Regions from separate parts of the Komagataeibacter diospyri genome, predicted to be linked through region 2. Evidence: riboswitches for the same ligand, from Rfam matches in the RefSeq annotation. Region 2 holds a riboswitch; each other region holds the start of a gene.
The links. A riboswitch is a leader RNA that binds a small molecule or an ion and turns the genes downstream of it on or off. The one in region 2 is predicted to bind cobalamin.
Positions count from the first base shown of each region.

Region 1: it holds a riboswitch for cobalamin, as region 2 does, so the genes downstream of both, ACE2AA_RS02965 (TonB-dependent receptor plug domain-containing protein) here and ACE2AA_RS12555 (DUF1636 domain-containing protein) in region 2, are expected to answer to the same signal.
Region 3: it holds a riboswitch for cobalamin, as region 2 does, so the genes downstream of both, ACE2AA_RS10665 (carbohydrate porin) here and ACE2AA_RS12555 (DUF1636 domain-containing protein) in region 2, are expected to answer to the same signal.

Region 1 is NZ_CP171836.1:649,119-653,790, forward strand. It holds gene ACE2AA_RS02960 (neutral/alkaline non-lysosomal ceramidase N-terminal domain-containing protein) at 1-1,016, shown strand, start outside; cobalamin riboswitch at 1,074-1,292, shown strand; gene ACE2AA_RS02965 (TonB-dependent receptor plug domain-containing protein) at 1,411-3,510, shown strand; gene ACE2AA_RS02970 (ABC transporter substrate-binding protein) at 3,524-4,348, shown strand; gene ACE2AA_RS02975 (FecCD family ABC transporter permease) at 4,345-4,672, shown strand, end outside.
Region 2 is NZ_CP171836.1:2,679,885-2,684,556, reverse strand. It holds gene ACE2AA_RS12570 (MDR family oxidoreductase) at 255-1,235, shown strand; gene ACE2AA_RS12565 (CbtB domain-containing protein) at 1,411-1,635, opposite strand; gene ACE2AA_RS12560 (histidine phosphatase family protein) at 1,727-2,335, shown strand; cobalamin riboswitch at 2,389-2,633, shown strand; gene ACE2AA_RS12555 (DUF1636 domain-containing protein) at 2,790-3,188, shown strand; gene cobW (cobalamin biosynthesis protein CobW) at 3,194-4,246, shown strand; gene cobN (cobaltochelatase subunit CobN) at 4,278-4,672, shown strand, end outside.
Region 3 is NZ_CP171836.1:2,263,617-2,268,288, forward strand. It holds gene ACE2AA_RS10655 (23S rRNA (adenine(2030)-N(6))-methyltransferase RlmJ) at 1-586, shown strand, start outside; gene ACE2AA_RS10660 (ribokinase) at 784-1,731, shown strand; cobalamin riboswitch at 1,752-1,978, shown strand; gene ACE2AA_RS10665 (carbohydrate porin) at 2,122-3,756, shown strand; gene ACE2AA_RS10670 (hypothetical protein) at 4,020-4,652, shown strand.

The DNA.
Region 1 (4,672 bases), 1.5 Mb from region 2:
TTTCAGCGCCGCATGTATTCGCGGCGGGGCAGACGCCACCGGGTACGGATATGAAGGCCAATGCCGCTGCATGGCAGGCAGTCATACAGGCCGCGCGTCAGGCCGCGACGCGGGCCTTTGCAATGCGACAGCCCGCGCGTCTGGGCGCGGGCGTGGGGACAAGCCGGGTCAGCGTGAACCGTGATGTGTGGACACCGTATGGATGGTGGCTGGGCGCGGATGACGCGGGCGATACGGACCCGACCGTAAGCGTGCTGCGCATTGACCGGCTGGATGGCAGGCCGCTGGCGGTCATGACGAATTTTGCCGTGCAGTCCTCGGTCATGGACGGGTCCGTATCCAGCACGGGCAGCAGGCTCATGACGGCGGATCTTGCCGGTGCTGCGATGCGGCATGTCGAGGCGCAGTACGGCCCTGACGCGACTGCCCTGTTCGTGGTGGGGGCGGCAGGCGATCAGGCACCCTATCTTCAGGCCAGCCGTCCCGTCGTGAATGCGGATGGACAGGCAGGCCGGATTGACATTCACGAAGCCGGCTTCGCGATTGTTGACCTGCTGGGCGCGCGCCTTGGCGCACAGATCGTCGATGTGGCGGGGAAGATCAGGACTGCCGATATGCCGACACTCGACATCCGGCGTGAAAACATACAGGTGGCGTCGCAGGCATTCCCGCCACGGACGGGTCGCGCCACGGGGCCTGTCACCACTTTTGCCTATACGGCCGGGTCACCGGTTTCGCTGCCGGTCGTGCTGGTCCGTATTGGCGACCTGGCGCTGGTGGGCGTGCGGCCGGAACTGGCGGCCAGCCTTGGTGCACGGATCCGCGACCATTCGCCCTTTGCGCATACCATGGTGGCGACTATGATCGATGGCGGGGCCAAATACATGCCCGATGCGCGGAGCTATGACCGCTATACCTACGAAGCGCGGAGTTCGTCCTTTGCCAAAGGGGCAGGGGAAGCGGCCTGTGCGCAGATCGCGGCGCTGCTGAAGCAGGCCCGGCCCGCCACCCGCTAACGGCTGCCAGCGGGCATGGGGCGCGGGACCATCCGGGTTGACAGGACCGCCCCGCACGATCAGAACCATGCCGACGGTTCCCCCTGCGGGGGGATTAAAAGGGAACGGAGTGCGGGTTACGATCCAATGCTCCGGCTGTCCCCGCAACTGTAAGCGGTATGTCCTTGCATTACCGGATGTCATGGTCCGGGCCACTGGAGACTGCGGTTTTCCGGGAAGGTTGTGCAGGATGCCACGCCGTGAGCCAGGAGACCTGCCGTCATGATGGTTGCGACCGGGAACTGTCGGGCGGGGTGTCCTGACGGTGTGGTGTCACGGGCCTTCCTGCGGATCGGAAGCCGTGTGGCGACACGCTCTCGTGGCAACGATGATGTGACCGCGAGACCTGAATTCCATGATCCTTTTTCGGAATCTGCTGATTGCTTCCACCACACTGGTAACAATGGGCGCCTGTGTGGCGCGCGCCGATGATCTGTCCAGACGGGACACACCGCAAAAGCAGCCCGCCAACCAGTATGCTGTCCAGAACAGGAAATCGAAAGCTGTTGTTTCGCTGGACAACACGGGCCTTCCTGAACTGATCAGCGTCAGTGCCGCCCGTCGGTCGACAAAGGTGGATGATATCGGCACCAGCATGACCATCATCACCGAAAAACAGATCCAGACCCAGCAGCGGCGCAGCCTGACTGATATCCTTGCACGCCAGCCGGGCCTGAACGTGGTGCAGACGGGTGGCCCGGGTGGTACCTCGTCCATTTTCATGCGTGGCAATAACGCCAACGAGGTCAAGGTCCGCCTTGATGGCATGGATATCAACGACGGCAGTTCCTCGACCGGCATGTTTGACGCGGGCGCGTTCGTGACCGATGGCATGGGCCGGATCGAGATCCTGCGCGGTCCGCAGAGCGGCCTGTACGGCGCGGACGCCATGGCCGGCGTCATCGATATCACCACAGCGCAGGGGCAGGGACGATTCAGGCCGTTCGTCCGGATCGAAGGCGGGGGGTATGGGACATTCAACCAGACATTCGGCGCGCGCGGCAGCAGGGGGCGATTTCATTATAATGTGGAATTCTCCCATTACCGCATGGACGGCTTCCATAATATTCCGTCCTATATCGAACGCTACTACGGCGCGGACCGGCAGCAGCGCCATGAAGGCAACCGGAATGACAACCGTGGCGTCAATATCCGGCTGGGTTATGATGTCACCCATAATTTTGACCTGGGACTTACGGCGCGGCTGATACAGGACAACAATCATTCCTATTCGGTGTATGACCTGCAGAGCGAAAATCTGTACGGGGATAAAGGCGTGCGGGAACAGACCACCCAGAACGAGGCCATCGTGCGCGGCACGGCGCATCTTGTGTCGTTCCATGGACTGTTCGATCAGGTGCTTGGCCTTGGTTACATGACCAACCGCAACCGCTGGACGGAAACGGGCACAGCTTACGGCAGTCCGATCAGTCCCGACCCTGATTATTACCGTTCCAGCCGGATGAAGGTGGACTGGCACGGCACGTTCAATTTACGGCAGTATGGACAGCTTCTGATCGGGGCCGAACATTTCCACGATACGTTCAATACCAGCCATACGGCGTCCAGCATGTGGGACAGCGGATATGATACATCCGCCAGCATGGATACGACCGCAGGCTACGGGCAGTATCAGGGCAACTGGCACCATATCCTGTATGGCGCGGCCAATATCCGTTACGACGCCAATTCGCGTTATGGCAACCATGTGACATGGCGCGTGGCCCCCGCGATCCATGTGCCGGGAACCGGGACCATCATCAAGGCCAGTGCCGGTTCGGGTTTTCATGGTCCATCGCTGTACCAGCTATTCGCCAGCCAGGTGGGGGCCGGTTATTCCGAAAAAGGCAATCCGGACCTGAAGGCGGAACAACTGGTCGGTTACGATGCAGGGGTGGAGCAGAAGCTGCTGCATGATCGCCTGAATTTTGGCGCGACATGGTATGACAGCCGCGTCCGGAATCTGATCCAGTCCTCGCTTTCGATTGATTCGGCATACGACTATAATTACTCCTATGCCAATGTGGCAAAGGCACGGATGTACGGTGTGGAAGCATTCGTGAACTGGAAGGCGCTGCGTGGTCTGGAATTTAACCTCAGCTACACCTGGACCCATGCGCGGGATGAAGCAGACCACAACGAACTGCTGCAGCGTCCCCAGCACAAATTCAATTTCAACACGACATGGACCCCCATCCGCGACCTGACATTTTCGGGCAACATCCTGTATACCAGCGGCTGGCGCGGCCTGCCGGTCATTGGCAGCGAGACATGCAGCACATGTGCCAAAGGGCATGGGTATTTTACTATCGACGTGGCCGCAAATTACCAGATCAACCGTTATGTGTCCGTCTATGCCCGCGCCGACAACCTGCTGGACCACCAGTTCGAGGACCCGATCGGCTACCTGCAGCCCGGTCGCGCCGGTTACGGCGGGTTCATGCTGAATTACTGACGTGAAGGGGGTTATGGCGGGCATTGTCGCGGGCCTTCTTGCCTGTGCCCCGATCGTGCGGGCGCAGTCATTGCCGCGCGTGGTGTCGCTGAATGTCTGTACCGACCAGCTGCTTCTGCTGCTGGCCGGACCCGGTCAGATTACGGGAGTGACGCCGCTGGCGCGCGACTGCTGGAATGCCGTATTGTGTGAACAGGCGCGGCAGGTGCCCGTCCTGCGCCCTACGGCGGAAAATGTCGTGGCGTCCCACCCCGATGTCGTGCTGGGCGGGACCTATACGGCAGCCGTCGCCATTCAGGCGGCGCGCGAGCAGGGCGCGCGGGTTATCGTCCTGCCGCCAGCACGGGCACTGGCGGATATTCCCGACCAGATCATGGTGGTGGCGAACGCCATTGGCGCGCGCAGCCGGGGACGGACACTGGCTGGGGATTTTGCCCGCCGCCTTGCATCCCTTTCAGCCGCTCCCGGCCCCACCGACCCGACAGCGGCAATTTATGCCGCCAATGGTTTTGTCACCCATGCGGGCTCGCTGCCGGACGACGTTCTGGCCCATGCGGGCCTGCGTAATTATGCGACCGTGATGGACCGGCAGGCATCCGCCCGCTTTTCCATGGAATTGCTGATTGCGCATCCACCCGACCTGCTGGTGCTTGACCGTTCGGGGCAGGGCACGTCCCTTGCCCAGTCCATGCTGGACCATCCGGCGCTGAAACAGGCGTTTGCCGGGCCGCACCGTCTGGATCTGCCCTCACGGCTGTGGTTGTGTGGCCTGCCACAGACGCTGGACAGTGTCGCCCTGCTGCATGCCGCCCGCGATAGACTTGGAACCGTCCGGTGAAACCTGCCCGTAGCAACCTGTTACTGAACATCATGCTGCTGGCGGCGGTAGCGGGCCTGTCCGGTGCGTCGCTCATGTGGGGGGAAACCCGCATCATGGCCGTGCATGCGCTGGCGGACCTGCTGGCGGGGCGGCATACCGCAGGGGCGATTATCGTCGGGCAGTTGCGCCTGCCGCGCATGCTTCTTGCCATCATGGTGGGCGGGACGCTGGGCCTGTCGGGGGCGGTGTTGCAGGGATACCTGCGCAATCCGCTGGCCGATCCCGGTATTCTGGGGGTGTCGGGTGGGGCGGCGCTTGGGGCGGTCAGCGTGTTCTATACCG
Region 2 (4,672 bases):
GGTCACACCAGACCTGCACTTTTTCATGTCAGCGCACATGCCGCGGCCAGATGACATGCGCGACATGAGTCCCGGCTGATCGCCATTGTAAAATCATTTTGTATAATCAACGGTTTTTCTGAACACGCTGCTTCACGATCATGCGAAATCACGTAGTTGCACATAGGAAGATAGACCTAAATCGGGCATGAAAACTGCATTGAACGCGGTTCAGCGTTCCATTTTTTCCTTCATCATCACGGAAGACTGCCAGCATGTTCGACGCCCTCATGATCAGCCGCGCGGATGGCGTGGTCACGACCCGGCTGGAGCAGGTCGATCCCACGCGCCTGCCCGAAGGCGACGTAACGGTGGAAATCGACCATTCCAGCCTGAACTACAAGGACGCGCTGGCCATGACCCGTGGCGCGCCGGTGGTGCGGCAGTTTCCCATGATCCCGGGCATCGACCTGGCGGGACGCGTGCTGCATTCCGATGATCCGGTCCACCGCCCGGGCGACCGGGTGCTGGCCACTGGCTGGGGACTGGGGGAACGGCACTGGGGCGGGCTTGCCCGCATGGCGCGCCTGCCGGGGCGGTGGCTGCTGCCACAGCCTGCCGGGCTGACCGCACGGCAGGCCATGGGAATCGGCACGGCGGGCTTTACCGCCATGCTGTGTGTCATGGCCCTGGAGGACGGCGGCCTGACCCCTGCCAGTGGCCCCGTTATCGTCAATGGCGCAGGCGGCGGCGTGGGGGGCATGGCCATCATGCTGCTGGCGCAGCTGGGGTATCAGGTGGCGGCGGTAACCGGGCGGCCACAGCTCCATGCCTACCTGACCGGGCTGGGTGCAGCGGAGGTGCTGCCACGCGATACACTCAGCCCCACGGGCAAGGCACTGGAAACCGCACGCTGGGCGGGGGGAATCGACGTGGTGGGGGGTGAGACACTGGCCGCCATGTGCGCTTCCATCCAGCACGGTGGCACGGTGGCGGCCTGCGGACTGGCGGGCGGACTGACGCTGCCGCTGACAGTGGCGCCTTTCATCCTGCGCGGCATACGCCTGCAGGGAATCGATAGCGTGATGTGCCCGCGCCCACGCCGCATGACCGCATGGACGCGCCTTGCGCGCGATATCGATCCCGTGCGCCTGGAAAACATGCTGCATGACGCCCCCCTGGCTGATGCCATCGGCATCGCGCCGCGCATCCTTGCCGGTCACATCCGGGGACGGACTGTCATCAACATGGGCTGATCAGCATACCTGGCGGGAAAAATGGAATTTGCGGGCGCAGCGTTTTTTACAAAGGCAGCATTTCCTGATCCGGTTTCAGGAAACAGCCCCTCGAACACACCCAATAAAAAACGGCATACCCGCCGGGGCATGCCGTCCTTCATTCACCGTCGCGCCGTATCGGCACGCAGGCCGTTCAGTGACAGGGGAAACCCAGCAGATGGCGGCCATCATGTACGAATTCATGCACGTAATGTCCGGAAATAAGGGAAGTCGCACCCTGCTCGGCGCCCACGAAATAGATCAGCAGCGACGCCAGAACCAGCCCGAACACACCCCACGGCAGCAGGTCGCGAACCGGGATGGAAACCTGCGGCGCAGCGATCGCGGCGCTGGACAGAACGGATGTATCTTGGCTCATACTGGTAACTCCATGGATCTCGTGCGACCCGGAGCAGCATGCAGGGGACGCACCATGTCAGGCCGCCCTTCCCATAACCGGATCTGGGTCCATGTTTTCAAAATTGACGTGGAAGGTCAATCATTCCCTTGCATATCCCACCCCTTCCCCACACGCAGGGCCGCATGGCATGAACCAGACCCTGACCTGTATTGCACTGCCTGCCCCCGACTGCGTGCGCCATGGCATTTTTCCACTGCATGACGAGACATGCCCGCTACCCGCCGACCTTGCGCGACATGTCGAGGACGCCGAACAGATCCTGCTGCCCCCCACCATGCCAGCCCCAGACACACGCAACACCTTGTCCGAACCAGCCCTGCGCGCCCCGGATATGGGCGCATGGCAGGGACAGTCACTAAAAGACCTGCCTGCCGCCGCTCTTGCGCGCTGGGTTGCCGATACCGGTTTCGCCCCGCCGGGTGGGGAAAGCCGGGCTGCACACCTGCAGCGCGTGACGCGGTGGCTTGAAGCCCTGCCATCTGCGCCCGCACGCATGGCAGTGCTGGCCGATGCCACGGTTGTACGGGCCATCGTGGTGGCCGCCCTTGGCGGCACAGCGGCAATGCTGGTCCGTCTGGATATCGCCCCCCTGACCCGGACGCACCTGACGCGCCATACGGCATGGCGCGTGGCCGTCAGTGGCGCACCACTGCCATGACCGCATGACATGCGCGACGGCCCCGGTTTTTTTGACAGCGCCGGGACCGATCGTCTAAATCCGCCAGTGATGGTCCCCCTGTTGGGGGAGAATAGGGAAGACGGTGCGCCATACCGGCAATTCCGTCGCTGCCCCCGCAACTGTAGGTGGCTGTTTCCCGGCCTGGTCCGCCCATTGCGGGCCAGCATGCGCCACTGGTTCCCGTGATCGGGACCGGGAAGGCCGCCGGGATCGAGGACGCTGACCCCAGCACCCTCCGCCACAAGCCAGGAGACCTGCCATCATGTCCGTCCGCAGGCGGACAAACAGGACCGAGATTCAATCGCATGGCCGGCGGGGTGCCCGGCACGCGACAGGCCACCGCCCTGCCCGTACGCAGGTCGCAGGGCCATGACCGTGCACCCCGCCCACCGCTGCCCGTGCGCAGCAACGCCGCGAAAGGGCACGGACCATCATGAGCATTCCCGCATCACCCGATCCCATGGAGGCTGGCCCCGTTCACCTGCATGTCTGCGTGACGTGCCGCCGTGGCCTGCCCGCGTCCGACAACCCGCCGGGGCGCCAGTTGCATGACGCCATGCATGTACTGGCATCAGGCAACCCGCAGGTCGTCGTGCATGAAGTCAGTTGCCTCGCCGCCTGTAACGATGGCTGCACTGCCGTGGTGGCCATGCCGGGCAAATGGGGCTGGCTGCTGGCCAACCTTGGCCCGGAAAAGGCCGCTGACCTCATGACCTATGTCGCCGCTTACGGCGCTTCACGCAGCGGTACCGTCATGCCGTCCCGCCGCCCTGCCAGCCTGTCGGACATGGTACGCGGCCGTTTTCCTGCCACCCTTTTTCCTGGAGCCTGATCGCCATGACCCCATCCAACACGGCCCGCGCCAAGGTGCCCGTTACCGTCATCACCGGTTTTCTGGGGGCAGGCAAGACCACACTGCTGCGCCATGTCCTGGCCAATGCGAAAGGCCGGCGCATCGCCATAGTGGTCAACGAATTCGGCACGCTGGGCATTGATGGCGACACGCTGCGCGCGTGTGGCGTGGAAGGATGCCGGGACGAGGACATTGTGGAACTGACCAATGGCTGCCTGTGCTGCACGGTGGCCGACGACTTCCTGCCCACCATGGAAGCCCTGCTGGACCGTGAAGCAGCCCCCGACCATATCGTGATCGAGACATCAGGACTGGCGCTGCCCAAGCCGCTGCTCAAGGCGTTTGGCTGGCCCACCATCCGCACCCGCATGACGGTCGATGGTGTGGTCACGGTCGTGGACGGCCCCGCCGTGGCTGCCGGCCGCTTTGCCGATGACCCGGCGGAAGTCGCCCGCCAGCAGGCGGCCGACCCGTCGCTGGACCACGACAATCCACTGGCGGAAGTGTACGAAGACCAGTTGCTGTCCGCCGACCTTGTGATGCTGAACAAGACCGACCTCATGACCCCGGCACAGGCCGATGCGGTGGAAGCCTCCATCCGCGCCGAGATCCCGCGCGTGGTGAAAGTGGTGCGTGCAACCGATGGACAGGTGGACCCTGCCATCCTGCTGGGCCTTGACGCTGCGGCGGAAGACGACCTTGACGCCCGCCCGTCACACCACGATGCCGAAGGCGGCGAGCACGAGCATGATGATTTTGAAAGCTTCGTCGCCTCCATTCCCGAACAGGACAGCGTAGAAGGCTTCATTGCCCGCCTGAAAACGCTGGCCGAACAGCATGACATCCTGCGCATGAAGGGCTACGCCACCGTGCGCGGCAAGGCGATGCGCCTTGCGGTGCAGGGCGTTGGCAGCCGTTTCCGCCACCAGTTCGACCGCGCCCTGTCCCCTGACGCGCCGCGCACGGGCAGCCTTGTGGTCATTGGACAGAAGGGCATGGATCAGTCCGCCATTACCGCTGCCCTGGCGCAGGGCTAGACGGCAGGCCAGCGGAAAACGGGGCGCCACCATGCACCTGCTTGCACGTGAAGTCCGCACGCTGGAGGACGGCGAACAGGCTGAAGACCTGGGGCACGCCCCGGCGGATATCGTGTTCCTGTCCTTTTCGGACAGTGACCTTCTGTGCCTGAACGCAGCCCACGCGGCGCAGGATGCGCCGAGTGCAACCCTGCGCATGGCCACGCTGTCGCGCCTGCTGCACCCCATGTCGATCGACCTGTACGTGGCCGACACGATCATGGAATCGCGCTGCGTGGTGGTCCGGCTGCTCGGCGGCGTGGAATACTGGCGCTACGGGGCGGAAGAACTGTCCCGTGCCTGCCGGCAGGCCGGAATTCCGCTGGCCTTCGTGGCGGGTGACGGGCGCGATGACCCCCGCCTTGCCAATCTTTCCACCGTGCCGGA
Region 3 (4,672 bases), 420 kb from region 2:
CACGATTGCATCGCATGAAGGGCGGCTGTTCTATCCCGGCTCCCCCGCCATTGTCGCAAGCCTGCTGCGGCCGGACGATACGCTGGCCTGCTGCGAACTGCACCCCGAGGACCAGCGCAGCCTGCGCCGCCTGTTCCGGCATAACCCCGCCGTCTCCGTGCACGGTCGCAACGGGTATGAAGCCATCACCGGCCTGCTGCCGCCAAAGCAGGCGAAGCGCGGGCTGGTGCTCATGGATCCACCTTTTGAACAGAAGGATGAATTCCATGCCCTTGCAAAAGCGATCATCACCGCCCGCCAGCGTTTTGCCACGGGCATCATCGCCGCGTGGTATCCCATCAAACACCGCGCGCCCACGCATGCCTTCCACAACGCGCTGAAGGACGCGGGACAGCGCAACCTGCTGGCCCTCGAACTGACCCTGCGGCCACCGCTTGATCCCGCACGGCTGAATGGCAGCGGCCTGCTGATCGCCAACCCGCCATTCCGGTTCGAACAGACCGCCCGCGCCATCCTGACCACGCTGTGCCAGCATCTTGGCGATGGTGAAACACAGGCGAACGTGAAATGGATTGCACCTGAATAACCACTTGATAAAATAACAAAAGTTTTTGAGTGTCACCTTTTTGAAAAAGGTGACATTCCCTGAAGCCTTTTAAAAAAAAGCTTCACCAAAACTTCTTTACGATGGGCAGCAGCCTTCAGGGCCGGGGCCTGTATGATTGCGGGGTAGAATGGTAAATAAGCCTTGCATGCTCATTTACACTACCCAGGGTTCCCGCCATGCCTACGTCCCATATTGCCGTCATTGGCAGCACCAATATCGATTTTGTCGTACATGTCACACGCTTTGCTCGGCCGGGTGAAACGCTGCATGTCCATTCCTCCACTACCGGGTTAGGGGGCAAGGGGGCCAATCAGGCAATCGCGGTGGCGAAGCTGGGGCAGGACGTGGCGCTGGCGGGCTGGACAGGTGCGGACATGCTGGCAGACATGGCGCGTACCACGCTGGAACAGGCCGGGGTCAACACACGCTGGCTTATGAAAGACCCGGCGGCAGGCACCGGCCGGGCCTTCATCACCATCGACCACGCGGGGGAAAACCAGATCCTTGTTGATGGCGGGGCGAACATGACGCACGCGGCGGAAGCGTGCCCCCTGCTCTGCCCTGTTCTGGATCACGCCACGCTGGTAATGATGCAGATGGAAATGTCTCCTGCACTGGTGCTGGCAATAGCCCGGCAGGCCCACGCACGCTCCATTCCCGTCATGCTGGACCCTGCACCGGTCCCCGTGGATGGCCTGCCGGAAGACCTGTACGCGCTGGCGGATATCCTGACCCCCAACGAACGCGAAACCCGCGACCTGACGGGTATCGAGCCCATCGATGAAGCAACAGCCCTGCAGGCGGCACGCATTCTGCACGCACGCGGCACACGCACGGCCATCATCAAGCTGGGGCACCGCGGCGTGGCGTATTCCGCACCGGGTGGGCAGGGGTTCATCCCGCCCTTCCATGTCCGGGCGGTTGATACGGTGGCGGCGGGGGACAGCTTCAATGCAGGGCTGGCCTGCGCACTGGCGCGCGGGGCGGTGATTGGGGAAGCCGTGCGCTTTGCCGCCGCCTGCGGCGCGCTGGCCACCACCCGCCCCGGTGCCGCACAGGCCGCGCCAGACATGGAAGAAGTTGCAGCACTGCTGGACCAGCAACCCCCGGCCGACCTTGCCTAATGGACTGTAAACGCTATAGTCCGGATCAATAAGTCAGCGGTCCCGTGCAAACGGGTGAGAAAGGGAATGTCGTAAACCCCGGCGGGATATCATATCCGGGGGTCTAGTCGACAGCTGTACCCGCAACTGTAAACGGAGAGTATTTCATCTGATGCCGCCATACGGCACCCACTGGCCCCGGCCGGGAAGGGAGATGAAATGCAGTGACCCGTAAGCCAGGAGACCTGCCGTTGTCCTTCACAATATCGCCGGGCGGGCTGACCGGAGATGGACACGAAACATGTACAAGACCATCTGACATCCCGTCCCCCGTATCAGCCGTGGCCCGTTACAATGGGCCGTTTTTTTCCGGCCATTCATGGTCGGCCCCATCCTGACGGGATGTTTTTCATGAAATTCCTTTTCCCCCTCGCGGCACGACATGGCTGCAGGCATACCCTTCTCCTCTCCTGCGGCCTGATCGGCATCACAGGGGCCAGCACCCATGCGCAGGCCCAGACACAGATCGCGCAGGACCGCGCTCGCCTTGGCAATTCCACCCCCCTGATCCAGCAGATCGACCCGGCCACCGTGCGCGATTCAGAACGCGCGCAGGCCGATGCGGAAGAAAAGGCCGCGGTTGCGGCTGGGGGTGACGACAAACTCGACACCAGCGGCAACCTGCTGGGCAACATGTGGGGCGCGCGGCCGTGGCTGTACAAGCATGGCATCAGCTTCGACATTCAGGAAGTCGATGAGGTCTGGGGCAATGGCACCGGCGGGTCAGCCTCGGGCAATGATGGCGCGGCCGGTTCGGGCACCGGCCCCGCCTATGACGGCGTCACCATGCCAACCCTTACCATTGATACCGAAAAGCTGTTCGGCCTGAAGGGTGGCCTGTTCAATGTCAGCGCGCTGCAGACGCGCGGGCGCTCGATCTCGCAGGATCATCTGGCCAACTTCAACCCGGTCAGCGGCTTCGAGGCCGACCGCTCCACCCGTCTGTTCGAGCTGTGGTACCAGCAGTCCTTCCTGAAGGGCAAACTGGACGTGAAGATCGGCCAGCAGGACCTTGATACCGAATTCCTGATCAGCGATTACGCCTCGCTTTACCTCAACGCCAATTTCGGCTGGCCCATGGCGCCCTCGGTCAACCTGTATGGGGGCGGGCCGTCATGGCCGCTGTCATCCCCCGCCATCCGCATCCGCTACCGCCCCAGCGAGAAGTTCACCTTCATGTTCGCGGCGGCCGACGACAACCCGCCGGGCAACCGCTACAACTCCCTGCCCATCCAGCAGGCGACCGGTTCCATCAGCGGGTACAATTCCGACCCCACCAGCCAGACCACCAATGGCGCCAATGGCACGAACTTCAACATGGGCACCGGCGCGCTGCTGATCACCGAACTGCAGTATGCGCTCAACCCACAGCCTGCCGACATGTCCAATGTGACAAAAAATCCCGGCCTGCCGGGCGTGTACAAGCTGGGCGGGTATTACGATACGGCGAAGTTTGCCGATTACCGTTACAACCAGCGTGGTGGCTCACTCGGTGCGGCCACGCTGAATGCCAGCAGCACGCAGTCCGAACTGACCCCGCGCTGGGACCGGGGCAACTGGATGGTTTATGGCATCATTGACCAGATGATCTGGCGGCCTTCGCTCAGATCCGCGCGGTCAGTCGGGGTATTCGTGCGCGCCACGGGCAATGGCGGCGACCGCAACATGATCAGCTTCGCCACCGACGCAGGCCTGAACCTGAAGGCCCCGTTCAGGGGGCGGGACAACGACACGATCGGCCTGGGCTGGGGCATTGGCCGCGCCAGTTCGGGACAGCGCCAGTTCGACCGCGACAGCAATTCCCTTGTCCAGGGGAACGAGAACCATCTTGAACTGACCTATCAGGCGCAGGTCACGCCGTGGATGGTGATGCAGCCCGATTTCCAGTACGTATGGAACCCATCCGGTGGCGTGGCCGACTGGAGCGGCAACCGACGGGTGGGAAACGAAGCCATTTTTGGCCTGCACAGCAGCCTTACATTCTGATGGGTACGTATATTCCGGCCCGTGCGGATACCACCCCATGCCACGGACCGGATATCACGCCCGTCCTGCTGGTGATGGTACTGCTGTTATTCGCATTCGCGGCCCGTAATCCACGCATCCCCACCACAGGAAAGACAAGAGGAGACAAAAGCACAGGGCGGAATTGAAAATTTACATTGTTGTGAGGGACGGGCCCCTTCTATACGCCTGACTTCATAGGCACATGGCTGGGTCCCGTGCCGCATTGCAAAAGGAAAAAACCGTTGCGCCGTCTTGTTGCTTTATGTCTTCCGCTTGGTATGGCCGCCTGCGCGCAGCACGCCCCCCACCCCATGGTCAACTACTGCCGGCAGCCTGCTGTTGAATCCGCAGTGGTGGCCATTGCCAATCAGGGCGCGCCCAATGCATCCCCGGCCGTCGCTTTCGAAGGCGGGACGATCAAGAGCGCCATCTATAATGACCACATACAGGTCATGGCCTGCCACGGCAGCATGGTGCACAAGGATGGCACGCGGCAGGATGGCATTGCCGTTGCCCGCCTGCCGCACATGCGCACGGGATGGAAGGAAATCTGGAGCACCAGCGCCGCCAGCCACCAGTGGATATCGGATGCGGACATAGAAAAAAACAGGCAGAACCGGTACGCTGAATATTACGAACACACGCCGCAGGCCTGCAAACCCTATGCGCACGACCTGTTCTACGGCACGCAGAAGTCGGACAGGGAAACGGAACACCTGCGCGAGACCCTTTATGACTGCCTGGCGGAACACGACGTCAAGCCGCTGCGTCCCGTATCGGGTGTGGACCATACCTACAGCCCGTTCGGCATGAACTTCTACATTCCGTATTACACCAACCTGAACGCGGACGATAACGGTCCCTTCCTGTACTGATTGCGAACCGGAACCCAGCC